3 regions of the Mycolicibacterium psychrotolerans genome follow, and region 3 is predicted to be linked to each of the others. Evidence: riboswitches for the same ligand, from Rfam matches in the RefSeq annotation. Region 3 holds a riboswitch; each other region holds the start of a gene.
What was found. Region 3 has a riboswitch for thiamine pyrophosphate ahead of G6N45_RS04740 (ECF transporter S component). Riboswitches for the same ligand answer to the same signal wherever they lie in the genome.
Positions count from the first base shown of each region.

Region 1: it holds a riboswitch for thiamine pyrophosphate, as region 3 does, so the genes downstream of both, thiD (bifunctional hydroxymethylpyrimidine kinase/phosphomethylpyrimidine kinase) here and G6N45_RS04740 (ECF transporter S component) in region 3, are expected to answer to the same signal.
Region 2: it holds a riboswitch for thiamine pyrophosphate, as region 3 does, so the genes downstream of both, thiO (glycine oxidase ThiO) here and G6N45_RS04740 (ECF transporter S component) in region 3, are expected to answer to the same signal.

Region 1 is NZ_AP022574.1:342,621-347,384, reverse strand. It holds gene G6N45_RS01760 (APC family permease) at 1-73, opposite strand, end outside; gene G6N45_RS01755 (DoxX-related protein) at 119-385, opposite strand; gene G6N45_RS01750 (flavin-containing monooxygenase) at 396-1,886, opposite strand; gene G6N45_RS01745 (septum formation family protein) at 1,924-2,517, opposite strand; gene G6N45_RS01740 (alpha/beta hydrolase family protein) at 2,532-3,143, opposite strand; gene thiD (bifunctional hydroxymethylpyrimidine kinase/phosphomethylpyrimidine kinase) at 3,136-3,975, opposite strand; TPP riboswitch at 3,965-4,076, opposite strand; gene G6N45_RS01730 (MFS transporter) at 4,219-4,764, shown strand, end outside.
Region 2 is NZ_AP022574.1:372,353-377,116, reverse strand. It holds gene glnX (protein kinase G-activating protein GlnX) at 1-392, opposite strand, end outside; gene G6N45_RS01905 (NUDIX hydrolase) at 561-1,052, shown strand; gene thiE (thiamine phosphate synthase) at 1,036-1,704, opposite strand; TPP riboswitch at 1,750-1,859, shown strand; gene thiO (glycine oxidase ThiO) at 1,849-2,886, shown strand; gene thiS (sulfur carrier protein ThiS) at 2,883-3,080, shown strand; gene thiG (thiazole synthase) at 3,073-3,840, shown strand; gene G6N45_RS01880 (SGNH/GDSL hydrolase family protein) at 3,837-4,598, shown strand; gene G6N45_RS01875 (ABC transporter ATP-binding protein) at 4,595-4,764, shown strand, end outside.
Region 3 is NZ_AP022574.1:958,909-963,672, reverse strand. It holds gene G6N45_RS04745 (substrate-binding domain-containing protein) at 1-874, opposite strand, end outside; TPP riboswitch at 1,007-1,117, shown strand; gene G6N45_RS04740 (ECF transporter S component) at 1,107-1,718, shown strand; gene G6N45_RS04735 (ABC transporter ATP-binding protein) at 1,715-3,202, shown strand; gene G6N45_RS04730 (energy-coupling factor transporter transmembrane component T family protein) at 3,199-3,981, shown strand; gene G6N45_RS04725 (nucleoside/nucleotide kinase family protein) at 3,968-4,525, shown strand; gene G6N45_RS04720 (toprim domain-containing protein) at 4,589-4,764, shown strand, end outside.

The sequences.
Region 1 (4,764 bases), 620 kb from region 3:
CGAAGATGCCGGCCCCTATCATGGAGCCGAGCCCGAGGACGACCGTGTCGAGGGTGCCGAGACGTCGCTGCAAGGCGTTGTCTCCCGGCCCGGAGGCGCTCACGCGCACACGGTAGCGCTATTTCTGGCGGACCACATTCCCGCCGAGGTACACCAGGTAGGCGACCAGGCCGAGCAGGGCGAGCTTGCGGGTCTTACGCCCCGCGATACCCAGGCCGACGGCCGTCTCGATCCCGCCGTCGATGTACACGTGGGTGCGGGTGTTCGTCGGGAACGCGGGCTTGGTGAAGCCCTCGTAGACCTGCGGGACGACGAAGTGGGACAGGCCGGTTCCGGCGAGGACGAGGCCGGCCACCTTCGCGGTACGTGAATTCTGTTCGGGCACTTCGCAAGTCCTAACTGATCTGGTAGTCGCTGAGCGGGAACCCCGACGCCTCGGCGATGGCGTCGCGCGTCGACATCGGCCGCAGCAGGCTCGGTTCGCCGTGCGGATTGAAATAGTACGACCGCGATGACGCGCAGTTGCCCAGTGTCCACAGCGAGTCGCCGAGCAGTTCGGTCATCCGGTCCAGGTACGCGGCGTTGGCCTGCTCGGTGACCTCGAAGGTGGTGGCGCCGCGGCGCTGGAGCTCACCGAAAAGCCGTTCCATCAGCCGCATCTGGTATTCCATGGTGTTGAAGAAGTTCAGCCCGAGGAATGCGTACGGACTTGCCAGCGACAGGTAGTTCGGGAAGTAGGGCATCGACACGCCCTGGTAGGCCTGAAACCGATTCTCCCGCCACCACTTTCCGAGATTGCGGCCCTCGCGGCCGATCACCTCGATGGCGGGGAAGTTGGCCTCCCACAGGTCGAAACCGGTGGCGAGCACCAAGGTGTCGATGACGGTCTTGGTGCCGTCGGCGTTGACGATCCCATCGGCGACGATGTGGTCGATGCCGTCGCTGCGCAGGTGCACGTGCGGTTTGGTGAACGTGCGGAAGTAGCTGTTGGAGAAGGTCGGCCGCTTGCACCCGATGTCGTAGTCGGGGGTCAGGCGGCGCCGCAGCTCCTTGTCGCGAACCTGGATGAACTGGTTGATCTTGCACAGGTCCATCGCCGAGATGTTCAGCCGGCGGAACAGCGGGACCCGGTAGTGCACCACGCCGACATTGATCATCATCTCGTAGATGGTGTCGGTGACCGCGCGAACGACGCGCTGCGTCAACGGTATCCGGGCGAACAGTCGCTTGGCGCGCTCCGAGATCCGGAAGTCGAGCTTGGGGGCGACCCAGATCGCGGTGCGCTGGTAGACCGTCAGGTCGGCGGCCTTCTTGGCCAGCTCGGGGATGAGCTGCACGGCGGTCGCGCCGGTGCCGATGATGCCGACCCGCTCGCCCGTCGGGTCGTAGGAGTCGTCCCACGCGGTGGTGTGAACCACCCGCCCCTCGAAGCTCTCGATCCCGGGGATCTCGGGCAGGCGCGGCTGGGACAGGAAGCCGGTGGCGGTGAACAGGTACCGCGCGGTCAACGTCTCCCCGTCGGCGACGGAGACCCGCCACGCCGCGGCCTCCTCGTCCCAGCGGGCGCCCTGGACGACAGTCCGGAACCGCATGTGCCTGCGCACGTCGTACTTGTCGGCGACGTTGTCGGCGTACTGCTTGATCTCCGTCCCGGTGGAGAACAGCCGCGACCAGTTCGGGTTCGGCTCGAAGAAGTAGGAGTAGGTGGTGGTCGGAACGTCGACCGCCAGACCGGGGTAGTGGTTGACGTACCAGGTACCGCCCAGGTCGTCTTCCCGGTCGAGGATCACGAAGTTCTCGTAGCCCATCCGCTTGAGCGCGATGGCGGTCCCGATTCCGGCGAATCCGGCCCCTACGATGACCGCGTCGTACTGCACCGACGTCATGCGGTAAACGGTACTAGAGGTCCCCCCAACCGCGGGATCAGCCCGCCAGCGAGCCCGTGCGTGGCGGGTCCAGCGTGGCGATGCAGGTGACGGCTCGGTCTCCGCTGGCCCAGGTCTCGGCGGTGGGGTAGAGCACGTAGAGCTGCACCGAGTCGTCGGTCATCGCCGCCGGAGAGTAACTGGCCAGCTCGGGCCCGCACTTCTCGTGGTAGGCCTCGACGGCCGACTGCCCGGGGAAGTCGCCCTCGGGCATCATCAGCACCGCGAACACCTCGCCCGCGTGCGGCTGGTCGCAGCCGACGGTCTGCACCCGCAGCACCTTGTCGCCGTCGGGGATCTCGGCCAGACAGTCGCCGACCTTCACATCGGTCGCGGTGACGTTGCCGGAATCGACGACACCCCACACGATCACCCCGCCGATGACGAAGAGCAGAACAACGGTCAGCAGGCCGCCGATGACCCACCACTTGATCGACTTCTTCTTCTGCGGCGGCGGGTAAGGGCCGGGTTGGCCCTGGTAGGGCAGGGGAGGAGGCGGAGGCGGGGGGTAGGCGCCGCCAGGCCCCCCGGGACCGTACGGCGGTGGTCCATACGGCGGTGGCGGCGGGGGTGGCCCCGGCGGAGTCGTCACGAGCTGACGATAACTCAGGGCAGCATTTTCAGCGCCGCTTCGACTGCGAGCGCGGGCACATCGAGGCGTTTCGAACGGAGGTCGTGGCGGGCTCCCGTGACCTCGACGATCGTGGTCGGGGCGTCGATCAGTGCGACGGCCGGCCGCAGCTCCTCGAGCGTGCCGAACGGGTCGGCGGTGCCGTGGGTGAACACCGTCGGCACGGTGATGCGCGGCAGGTGCTCGGTGCGGGCCCGCTCGGGCTTGCCGGGCGGATGCAGCGGATAGGAGAACAGCGTGAGCACGTCCGGTCGCAGTCCGTGGTCGGCGACCGCCATCGACGTGAGCCGTCCGCCGTAAGAATGGCCGCCGGCGACGACGGGTCCGTCGGTCAGGGACCGCACCGCCGCGATGGCCTCGAGGATGCCGGAAAGATCGGCGGCCGACGACCCCGACGGCGGACCTTTGGGCCGGCGCCGCCGGTACGGCAGGTTGTAGCGGACCGCGAGCCATCCCCGCCGGGCCCATTCGTCACACAGCGCGACGAGCATCGGGGCGTCGCGGCTGCCGCCGGCACCGTGCGTCAGCGCGACCGCCCCGGCCGGTGTGCCGGCCGGCTCGTGGACGACGCCTGCGATCTCATCCATCGGACAACTGGAACAGCGCCGACACCGAGCCGTGGCCGCCGCCCAACGGATAGGCCGCGCGCAGGCATTCGGTGATCCAGGCCTTGGCGAAGGCGACGGCGTCGGGCAGCGGGTATCCGTGCGCCAGCGCGGCGGCGGCGGCCGCGGCCAGGGTGTCCCCGGCGCCGTGGTCGTGCGGGGTGTCGATGCGCACCGAGTCGTACTCGTAGAAGTCGGTGCCGTTGAACAGCAGGTCCGGGCTGTGCGACGAGGACCGCAGGTGACCGCCCTTGACCAGCGCCCAGCGCGGGCCGAGTGCGTGCAGGGCCTGCGCCGCGGCGCGCTGGGTGTCGGCATCGACGACGTCGATGCCGGTGATCAGCCGGACCTCGTCGAGATTCGGGGTGACCAGGGTGGCCAGCGGGAACAGCCGCGCGGTGAGCGACTCGAGCGCGCTGGGGTGCAGCAGGGGATCACCGTGCATCGACGCGCAGACGGGATCGACGACCAGCGGCACCGTCCCGGCGAGGCCGAGCCGCACCCAGGTGTCGGCGACGGTGTCGATGATCTCGGACGAGGCCAGCATCCCGGTCTTGGCGGCCTGCACGCCGATGTCGGTGGCCACTGCCTCGATCTGCCCGGCGATGATGTCCACCGGAATCTCGTGGAAGCCTTTGACGCCCAACGAGTTCTGCACTGTGACTGCGGTGACCGCGACGAGGCTGTGCATGCCGAGCAGCGCGAACGTGCGCATATCGGCTTGAATGCCTGCGCCTCCGCCCGAATCGGAGCCTGCGATGGTCAGGACGCGCAACGGCGCCCGCCCCGGCGGGGCCAGGGGCAGAACATTCATGACATCTCCCTACGCCGGCATGACCCGGTCAGGTTCGTACGGTCGACGGCGCGTCAGCCGTCCTCTCAGCGCGCTCGGCGCGCGCTCCCGCGTGGACTCCCTCAACGTAACCGACCCCTCCCGGCCGATGGCCGCGGGAATACGTTTTGGCGTCGATGATTTGTATAGCTAATATATGTGTTTTGCAGGCGCAGGGTTGCGCCCGTCATGGCTACGAAACGCGACGACGAAACGACGACGGATATGACGACAGAGACCCCAGCCACTCCGGCGACAGGACCCGCCCCGACCGCCGGACTCAGCGAGACCTCGATCAAGCGGGCGCGGATGGACCACGATCACCCGTTCTACAAGTGGATCGTGCTGTCCAACACCACCCTGGGCACGCTGCTGGCCACCATCAACGCCTCGATCGTGCTGATCTCCCTGCCCGCCATCTTCCGCGGTATCGGCCTCAACCCCCTCGCGCCGGGCAACGTCAGCTACCTGCTGTGGATGCTGATGGGCTACCTCGTGGTGACCGCGGTGCTGGTGGTGCCGTTCGGCCGGCTCGGCGACATGCTCGGCCGGGTCCGGATCTACAACCTGGGCTTCGCGGTCTTCACCGTCGCCGCGGTCGCGTTGTCGTTCGACCCGTTCCAGCTCGACGGCGGCGCGATCTGGCTGATCGCGTGGCGGGTGGTGCAGGGCATCGGCGGGGCGATGCTGATGTCGTCGTCGTCGGCGATCCTGACCGACGCGTTCCCGGCCAACCAGCGCGGCATGGCGCTCGGCGTCAACATGGTGGCC
Region 2 (4,764 bases), 590 kb from region 3:
TCGTCGGTGAGACCGCTGGACGCCCGGGCGACGGCCACCGCCGCATCCGTGATCGCCTGCTCGTAGCGTTGCCGGACCGCACGGGGCTCGGCGCCGGCGATGAACGCGGTTGCGGCGGCGGCGTCGGCGACCGACAGCGTGGTGTAGAGCTGACCGGCGGCGAAGGCCAGCGGCTCGGTGCGGTTGAGCACGGTGGTCAGCGCCTGTTGACGGTCGTTGATCGTGGTCGAGGTGGCGAACGCGCTGGCGATGACCAGGGCGGCCAGCACCAGCCCGATCGTCAGGATCCGGCCGGGGGTCGTCCACAGGAACCACCACCGGGGATGCGCGGTGGCCGTCGGCGACCGCGACGCAAGAGGCTCCGTCGAGGGGTGCGCCAACTCCACAGTCACGTTTGCGCGGACCTCATCCCGGTCTCGTTCTCTTCGGCGGTCATGTCGACTGGCCCAACTCTAACTGCGCCAATTCTCTGAGGGAATTCTAAGAGCTCCTCGTCCGGAGTGTGGGGATTCCCGGCTGCGACTCGCCCTATTTCGAGATCCGTTCCCTAAGCTGGACGCGTGCGCGGCGACGGTGACGGCTGGGTGGTATCGGCCGACGGGGCGGCCTACTGGGGTAGGCACGGAGCCGCCGGACTGTTGCTGAGAGCCCCCCGGTCCGACGGCTCGCTGGCCGTGCTGCTGCAGCACCGGGCACCGTGGAGTCACCAGGGCGGGACGTGGGGTCTGCCGGGCGGCGCCCGCGACAGCCACGAGACCCCGGAGCAGGCGGCGGTGCGCGAGGCCCACGAGGAGGCCGGCCTGCAAGCCCACCGGCTGATCGTGCGGACCACGGTCGTCACGGCCCAGGTGAGCGGCTGGAGCTACACGACCGTGATCGCCGACGCCGAGCATCAGCTCGAGACGGTGCCCAACCGGGAGAGCGCGGAGCTGCGGTGGGTGCCCGAGGACGAAGTCGCCGAGCTGCCGCTGCACCCGGGGTTCGCCGCGAGCTGGGCGCGGCTGCGCGAGGTGGCCGCGGCGCTCCCGCCGCTGGTCAACGGGCAGAGCTGAGCATCGTCTTCAACTCCTCGGCCGCGGCCTCGGGGTCATCGGCCGCCGTGATCGCGCGGACCACGACCGCGCGGCGCGCGCCGGCCTCGATGACCTCGGGCAGCCGGGCCGCGTCGATGCCCCCGATCGCGAACCAGGGCTTGGCCGGCGCCAGCGCTTGTGTCAACTCAGAGGTCGCGCGGATCAGGTCCAGGCCCGGTGCGGGCCGGCCCGGTTTGGTCGGCGTGGGCCAGCACGGGCCGACGCAGAAGTAGTCCGGGCCGTCGGGGGCGTCGCCGGCGATCGCCGCGCGCACCTGGTCGATGTCGTGGGTCGACCGCCCGACGACTCCGGTGAAGATCTCCCGGGCGACCGGCAGCGGCAGGTCGTCCTGGCCGAGGTGCAGCACGTCGGCGCCGGCCGCGCGCGCGACGTCGGCGCGGTCGTTGACCGCGATCAGGGCGTCGTGGCGGCGTGCTGCCTCGGCGAGCACCTCCAGCGCGGCCAACTCGGCACGGGCTTCCAGCGGGCCGAACTCGCGCTCACCGGCCGACCCCTTGTCGCGGAGCTGGATGATGTCGACTCCGCCGGCCAGCGCGGCATCGGCGAACTCGGCGAGGTCGTCGCGCTCCCGGCGGGCGTCGGTGCACAGGTACAGCAGGGCGTCACGCACACCGCGAACGGTAGCGCGACGGCGGACGTAGGCTGGGAACGACAACACCGACCACACGGGAGTCCCGGGTACGGGGACTGAGAGTGAGCCCGCCGGCTCTGACCGTCGCACCTGATCCGGGTCATGCCGGCGAAGGGAGTAGCAGTGCCGGATCCCGCCCAGCGGCTCGCCGTCATCGGCGGCGGCGTCATCGGACTCGCCGTGGCGCGCCGCGCCGCGCAGGACGGCTGGCGCGTGCGCGTGCACCGCACCCCGGCACCGGGCGCGTCCTGGGTGGCCGGCGGCATGCTCGCCCCGCACAGCGAGGGCTGGCCCGGGGAGGAACGGCTCCTGCGGCTCGGGCTGGCGTCGCTGGACCTGTGGCACAGCGGATTTCTCGACGGCCTCCCGGCCGAGGTGGTCACCGCGCGCGAGTCGCTGGTGGTCGCCGTCGACCGGGCCGACGCCGCCGACCTGAAGACGGTCGGGGAGTGGCTGGCCGCCCAGGGTCATCCCGTCACCCCGACCACGGCCGCCCGCGACATCGAACCCCTTCTCGCCCAGGGCATCCGGCACGGCTTCCGCGCACAGACCGAGCTCGCCGTCGACAACCGGGCGGTGGTCGACGCGCTGGCGGCACACGCCGAGCGCCTGGGCGTCGAGTGGGCGCCGGCGGTCGCCGCTTTGAACGAGGTGGCCGACGCCGACGCCGTCGTGATCGCCAACGGCATCGACGCGCCCGCGCTGTGGCCCGGCCTGCCGGTGCGGCCGGTCAAGGGTGAGGTGCTGCGGCTCCGCTGGCGGCGCGGCTGCCTGCCGGTCCCGCAGCGGGTGATCCGCGCCCGGGTGCGCGGCAGGCAGGTCTACCTGGTCCCGCGCCGCGACGGCGTCGTGGTCGGCGCCACCCAGTACGAACACGGCCGCGACACCGCCCCCACGGTGACGGGGGTGCGGGAGCTGCTCGACGACGCCTGCGCGGTGGTGCCGGCACTGGGCGAGTACGAGCTCGCCGAATGCGCGGCCGGGCTGCGCCCCATGACGGCCGACAACGTCCCGCTCGTCGGCCGGCTCGATGCGCGCACGCTGGTGGCAACCGGGCACGGCCGGTCGGGATTCCTGTTGGCGCCGTGGACCGCGGAGGCGATCGCCGCCGAGCTGCGCGGTGCGCCGGTGCCGGGGGTGCTGGAAGGGGTGACGCCGTGAAGCTGACGGTCAACGACGAGGCGGTCGAGGTCGACGGGCGGATCACCGTCGCCGCGCTGCTGGACCGGCTCGGTTACCCGGTCAAGGGCATCGCGGTCGCGGTGGACTGGGCCGTGATTCCTCGCTCGGAGTGGGACATCGAGCTGACCGACGGAGCGAAGGTCGACGTGTTGGCGGCGGTGCAGGGTGGTTGAGCACACGACAGGCAAGCTGAGCATCGCCGGCCGCGAGTTCGGTTCGCGGCTGATCCTCGGCACCGGTGGGGCGGCCAACCTCGCCGTGCTCGAGGAAGCGCTCGTCGCGTCGGGGACCGAGCTGACTACCGTGGCGATGCGCCGTGTGGACGCCGACGGCGGCACCGGCGTCCTCGATCTGCTGACCCGGCTGGGGATCACGCCGCTGCCCAACACCGCGGGGTGCCGGGGTGCCGCCGAGGCGGTGATGACCGCGCAGCTCGCGCGCGAAGCGCTGCAGACCAACTGGGTGAAGCTCGAGGTGATCGCCGACGAGCGGACGTTGCTGCCCGACGCGATCGAATTGGTCAGGGCGGCGGAACAACTCGTCGACGACGGCTTCGTCGTGCTGCCGTACACCAACGACGACCCGGTGCTGGCGCGCCGACTGGAGGACACCGGGTGCGCGGCGGTGATGCCGCTGGGCTCGCCGATCGGCACCGGCCTTGGCATCGCCAACGCACACCACATCGAGATGATCGTGGACCGGGCCGGCGTGCCGGTGATCCTGGACGCCGGGATCGGTACGGCCAGCGACGCCACGCTGGCGATGGAACTCGGATGCGACGCGGTGCTGCTGGCCACCGCGGTCACCCGCGCCGCCGACCCGGCGGGGATGGCCTCGGCGATGTCGGCCGCGGTCCGGGCCGGCTACCTGGCGCGGCGTGCGGGCCGGATCCCGAAGCGGTTCTGGGCGCAGGCCTCCAGCCCGGCATTATGAACAGGTATGTGGCGCTTGGCAGTTCGATGGCCGCCGGGCCGGGGATCCAGCCAAGGGCGGCGGGCTCGCCGCGTGCCGCCGGCCGGTCGGCGCGCAACTACCCGCACCTGGTGGCGGCCGCGCTCGGCCTGGACCTCGTGGACGTCACCTACTCGGGGGCGACCACCGCTCACGTGCTCACCGACACCCAGCGCGGCGCCGCACCGCAGGTCGACGCGCTCGACGGGTCCGAGTCACTCGTCACCGTCACCATCGGCGGCAACGACGTGGGCTATGTGCCGATGCTGTTCGCGGCGGGCCTGCCTCGCCCCGTGCAACGAATCCCTTTGCTGGGCGGCAGGATCCGCCATCTGCTGAACCCGGCCGAGCGCTACGTCGCGCTCGAGGAGGTCGGGGCGGCGCTCGTCGAGGTGGGACGCACGGTGCGGCAGCGGGCACCACGGGCCACCGTGCTGTTCGTGGACTACCTGACGCTGCTGCCGCCGGCCGGGCCCGCGTCGCCGCTGAGCGATCACGACACGACGCTGGGCAGGCACCTGGCGCTCGAGCTGGAACGGCTGACCGCGCAGGCGGCCTCGACGACCGGGTGCGGGCTGGTGCGGGCGGGCGCGGCCAGCCGTGCGCACCACGGGTGGTCGGCGGACCCGTGGACCACGCGCTTCGGCTGGCCGGTGCCGCGCAGGCCGGCGCCGCTGCACCCGAACGCGGCCGGGATGCGTGCCGTGGCCGATCTCGTGGTGGCGGCGGCCGCCGAATGATCGAACTCGACGCGCTCACCAAAACATTCAGGGGGACCTCCGGGGCAACCCGCGCTGTCGACGGGCTCACATGCACGGTCGAGCCCGGCGTGGTGACCGGGTTCCTGGGACCCAACGGTGCGGGCAAGACCACGACGATGCGGATGATCCTCGGGCTGGACCGCCC
Region 3 (4,764 bases):
ACTTGACGACGGCCTGCACCCCCAGCTCGGCCATCTTGGCGGGGAACTGCATCACCGTGGCGCCGATCTTGCCTGCCTTGACGTCCGCGACGCCCGTGCAGCTGCCGTCGATCGAGCCGATGGTGATCTGCCCGGCGCGATTGGCGGACTGGATCGCCTGATAGGCGCCGGCGGCGGCCGGCTCGTTGATGGTGTAGAGCGCGTTGATCTGCGGCGCGCGCTGCAGGATGTTCTCCATCGCGGTCTGCGCCTTGGTCTGGTCGCCGTTGGTGTTCTCCTGGGCGACGATCTCCGGCGAGCCGTTGGTGATGCCGAAGCCTTCGAGGAATCCGTCGTGCCTGAACGTGTCGACGGTGCCGCCCGGGGTGCCGTCCAGCATCACCACCTGGGGTGCGGCGTTGCCGATGGCCGCGCGGACCCACTTGCCCTGGCTGACGCCCGCCGCCTTGTTGTCGGTGGCGTAGGTGGCGTCGACCGCGTCCTCCGGGTCGGTCGCGGTGTCGAGGGCGATGACGACGACTCCTGCGTCGCGCGCCTTCTTGATGGCGTCGAGCACGCCGGTGGACGAGTTCGGCGTGATGAGGATGCCCTTGACGCCCTGGCCGACCATGTTCTCGATCGCGGTGACCTGACCCTCGTTGTCGCCGTCGAAAGCACCTGCGAGCGCCACCAACTGTGCGCCGTCCTTGTCGGCCTGGGCCTGGGCGGCCTCGCGCAGCTTCACGAAGTACGGGTTCGAATCGGTCTTGGTGATCAGCCCGACCTTGACCTCGTCCGAGCCCGATCCGCCGCACCCGGTCAGACCGAGAACCATCGAGCCGGCCATCAGGACTGCCCCGACCGCGAGCGTGGACCGGTTGCGTTTTCCGACCATGTGGACTCCTTTGTCCCCGGGCGACGCCGTCCGCGCCGCGGCTGTGCAGGAGCCTAGAGGCCAGGCAAGCGCTTGCGCATGCGCTTTCGCGAATTGGTTGGCAACACCCGCCCTGCTGGACTACCGTCGGATTCCTGACCACACGGGAGCGCACCCGCACGTGCGCTGAGAGGACGGCAACGGGCCGTCGACCGTAGAACCTGACCGGGTAATGCCGGCGTAGGGAGTGAAGATGAGTTCGCAATCCGTTCGTCCGGTGTACCGGTGGCGCGTGGTCGACATCGTGGTCGCCAGCGTGCTCGCCGTCGCCGCCGGGCTGGTGTTCGTCCTGTGGAACATCGCGTCAAACCCGATCGGCGCACCACTGAGCGCAGCGCTGCCCGGCCTCCAAGGCCTGGTCGGCGGAGGCTGGCTGTTCGCCGGTGTTCTCACCGCCCTGGTGATCCGGAAACCGGGGGCGGCGCTCTACGGCGAACTGGTCGCCGCCGTGGTGTCGGCGCTGGTCGGCAACCAGTGGGGCGTGCTCACCATCGAGTCGGGGCTGGTGCAGGGCCTGGCGGCCGAGGTGATCTTCGCCGCGTTCCTGTACCGGCGGTGGGGTCTGCCGGTCGCCGTGCTGGCCGGAGCCGCCGCAGGCCTGGCGATGGGGATCAACGATCTGATCCTGTGGTATCCCGGCTCGAGCGCGACCTTCTCGGCCATCTACGTCGTCTCCGGTATCGCGTCCGGTGCGGTCGTCGCGGGCGCTCTGTCGTGGTACGCGGTGCGGGGTCTGGCCAAGACCGGGGCACTGTCCCGCTTCGCGTCGGGCCGGGTCGTCGCGCCCGCCGACGCCCGGTCGTGACCGCGTCCCACCGACCGTCCGGCGGCGTCGCCGTCGCCGCCAGGGAGTGGCATTGGCGCCACGCCGGTCGCACCCGGTGGGCGCTGAGCGGGCTGGACCTCACCATCGAGCCCGGCGAGCGGGTCCTGCTGCTCGGGGCCAGCGGCTCGGGCAAGTCGACGCTGATGCAGGGGCTGGCCGGTCTGCTCGACAGCGACGAGGACGGCGACGAGTCGGGCGCCCTGCTGGTCGACGGTGTGGCGCCCGCGCAGCGCCGCAGCCGTATCGGCATGGTCCTGCAGAACCCGGATGCGCAGGTGATCCTCTCCCGCGTCGGCGACGATGTGGCTTTCGGCATGGAGAACTTCGCGGTCCCGCGCGAGGAGATCTGGCCGCGGGCACGACGGGCGCTTGCCGCGGTGGGCCTGGAACTCCCGGTGCACCACGACACCTCGCACCTGTCGGGCGGCCAGAAGCAGCGCCTCGCGCTGGCCGGCGTCCTGGCGATGGATCCCGGTCTGCTGTTGCTCGACGAGCCGACCGCCAACCTCGACCCCGCCGGTGTCGGCGAGGTCCGCGACGCGGTCGCATCCGCGGTCGAGCAGAGCGGCTCGACACTGATCGTCATCGAACACCGCACCGCGGTATGGCTTCCCGTCGTCGACCGGGTGATCGTGCTGGGCCGCGACGGACGGGTCGTGGCCGACGGCGCACCTGCCGATGTCATCGACCGGCAACGCGAGGATCTGCGGCGCGCCGGCGTGTGGGTACCCGGGCTGGCCTTGCCGGTGCTCACCCGCGACCGCGCGGCGGGCACGCCTCTGCTGCGGGCCGCCGACCTGTCCGTCGGCTACCCGTCGGGCCCGCCATCGGCGGGTCTGGATTTCGAGATCGCCCGGGGCACAACGACAGTCGTTACCGGACCGAACGGGGCGGGCAAGTCGGCACTGGCGCTGACCGTCGGCGGGCTGCTGCCGCCGCGCGGTGGGCGCTTGGAAGCGGAGCGTGACTTCGCACCGTCGGCGCATCGCCGCGAGCCGGTGCGGTGGCGGTCGCGGGAGTTGCTCACTCGCATCGGCAGTGTCTTCCAGAACCCGGAGCACCAGTTCCTCACCGGCAGCGTGCGGGACGAACTCGCCCTCGGCCCCCGCGCGCTGAGACGAGACGGCGCGACCGTCGCCGCTGTGTGCGACGAGCTGTTGGATCGCTTACACCTGACACATCTGGCACAGGCCAACCCCTACACCCTGTCCGGCGGCGAACAACGTCGGCTCTCGGTGGCGACGGTGCTCGCGACCCGGCCCGACATGATCATCCTCGACGAGCCCACCTTCGGCCAGGATCGCATCACGTGGGAGGAACTGCTGCGTCTGCTCGCCGACATCGCCGATCAGGGCACCGCCGTGGTGGCCGTCACGCATGACGCCGACTTCGCCGCGCTGCTCGCCGATCAGCACATCGACCTGCACCACTCGGCGTCGGACGCCGTGGCGGTCCCGCGGTGAGCACCGTCGTCGACGCACCGGCGCTTCCCGGCGCGCAGATCAATCCCGTCGCGAAGCTGTCGGCGGCGTTCATCATCGCCGTCGGCCTGGTGCTCAGTGTTGACTGGGTGTCGGCGTCGACCGCTCTGGTCCTCGAGGTGATTCTTCTCGCGGCGATGCGAGTTCCGTTGGGGTCCTTGCGCAACCGCGGCGCCATCCTGGTGTTCGCCGCCGCGCTGACGGCGGTGACCATCGTGCTCTACGGGGAGCCCAGCGGCGTCGTGCACTGGCACTTCCTGCTCATCACCGTCAGCGACGGTTCCATCACGCTGGCGCTGGCAACCTTCCTGCGGGTGTTGGCGATCGCGCTGCCCGCGGTGTTCCTGTTCATCGACACCGATCCGACCGAGCTTGCCGACGGTCTGGGGCAGGTGCTGCGGCTACCGGCCCGATTCGTGCTCGGCGCGCTGGCCGGGGTACGCATGACCGAGCTGCTCGGCCAGGACTGGCGCTACCTCGGATACGCCCGTCGCGCACGCGGTGTCGCCGACCATGCCCGCGTCCGGCGGGCAGCGGGGCAGGCGTTCGCGCTGCTGGTCTTCGCGGTGCGGCGCGGATCGATGCTCGCCACGGCGATGGAGGCGCGCGGGTTCGGCGCCCATCCCACGCGTACCTGGGCACGGCCGTCCCCCTTCGGCCGGCGAGAGATCGCCTTGATCGCCTCGGGTTTCGTCATCGTCGCGGTGGCGATCACGACGTCGGTCGCCACGGGCCACTGGAACTTCATTGGAAGTCGCTGACCTCGCGCGGCGCCTGGCCGACAGCGGTGCCCGGACCGTCCTGATCGACGGGCGGTCCGGCTCGGGCAAGACCACCCTGGCCCAGGAGCTGCACCGGGTGTGGGACGCCAGCGTGGTGGTCCGGCTCGACGACATCTACCCGGGCTGGGACGGCCTGGCGTGGGCGGTCGACCACATCCACACCGAGTTGCTTGCGCCGCGCTCGATGGGCCGGGCCGGCCGATGGCGTGGGTGGGATTGGACGACGAACGCCCCCGCGGACCGGCATGTGGTCGAGTCGCGACAGCGGCTCATCGTCGAGGGCGTGGGCGCGCTGACCGCGGCCAACCGCGCCCTGGCCGACCTCGGCATCTGGGTGGACACCGCCGACGACGAGCGCAAACGGCGAGCGCTGCAGCGGGACGGGGAGAACTACCGGCCGCACTGGGAGCGCTGGGCCGCCCAGGAGGTGCAGTACATGCAGACGTATCGACCGATGGCTCAGGCCGATTGGATCGTGACGGAGAAGCCGGGAGGACGGATCTGGACACTGCGCCACAGCTGAGCCGCGATGTCCGTCCTGACGTCTACCATTTGGCGGCACACCCATGACCGAAAGGGACGCGCAGTGAGTTACACCGCCGCCGACATCACCGAGCTCGACGATGTCCAGCACACACGCCTGCGGCCGGCGGTCAATCTCGGTCTCGACGTGCTCAACACCGCGCTGCGCGAGATCGTCGACAATGCGATCGAGGAGGTCGCCGACCCCAGCCACGGTGGCACCACCGTGACGATCACGTT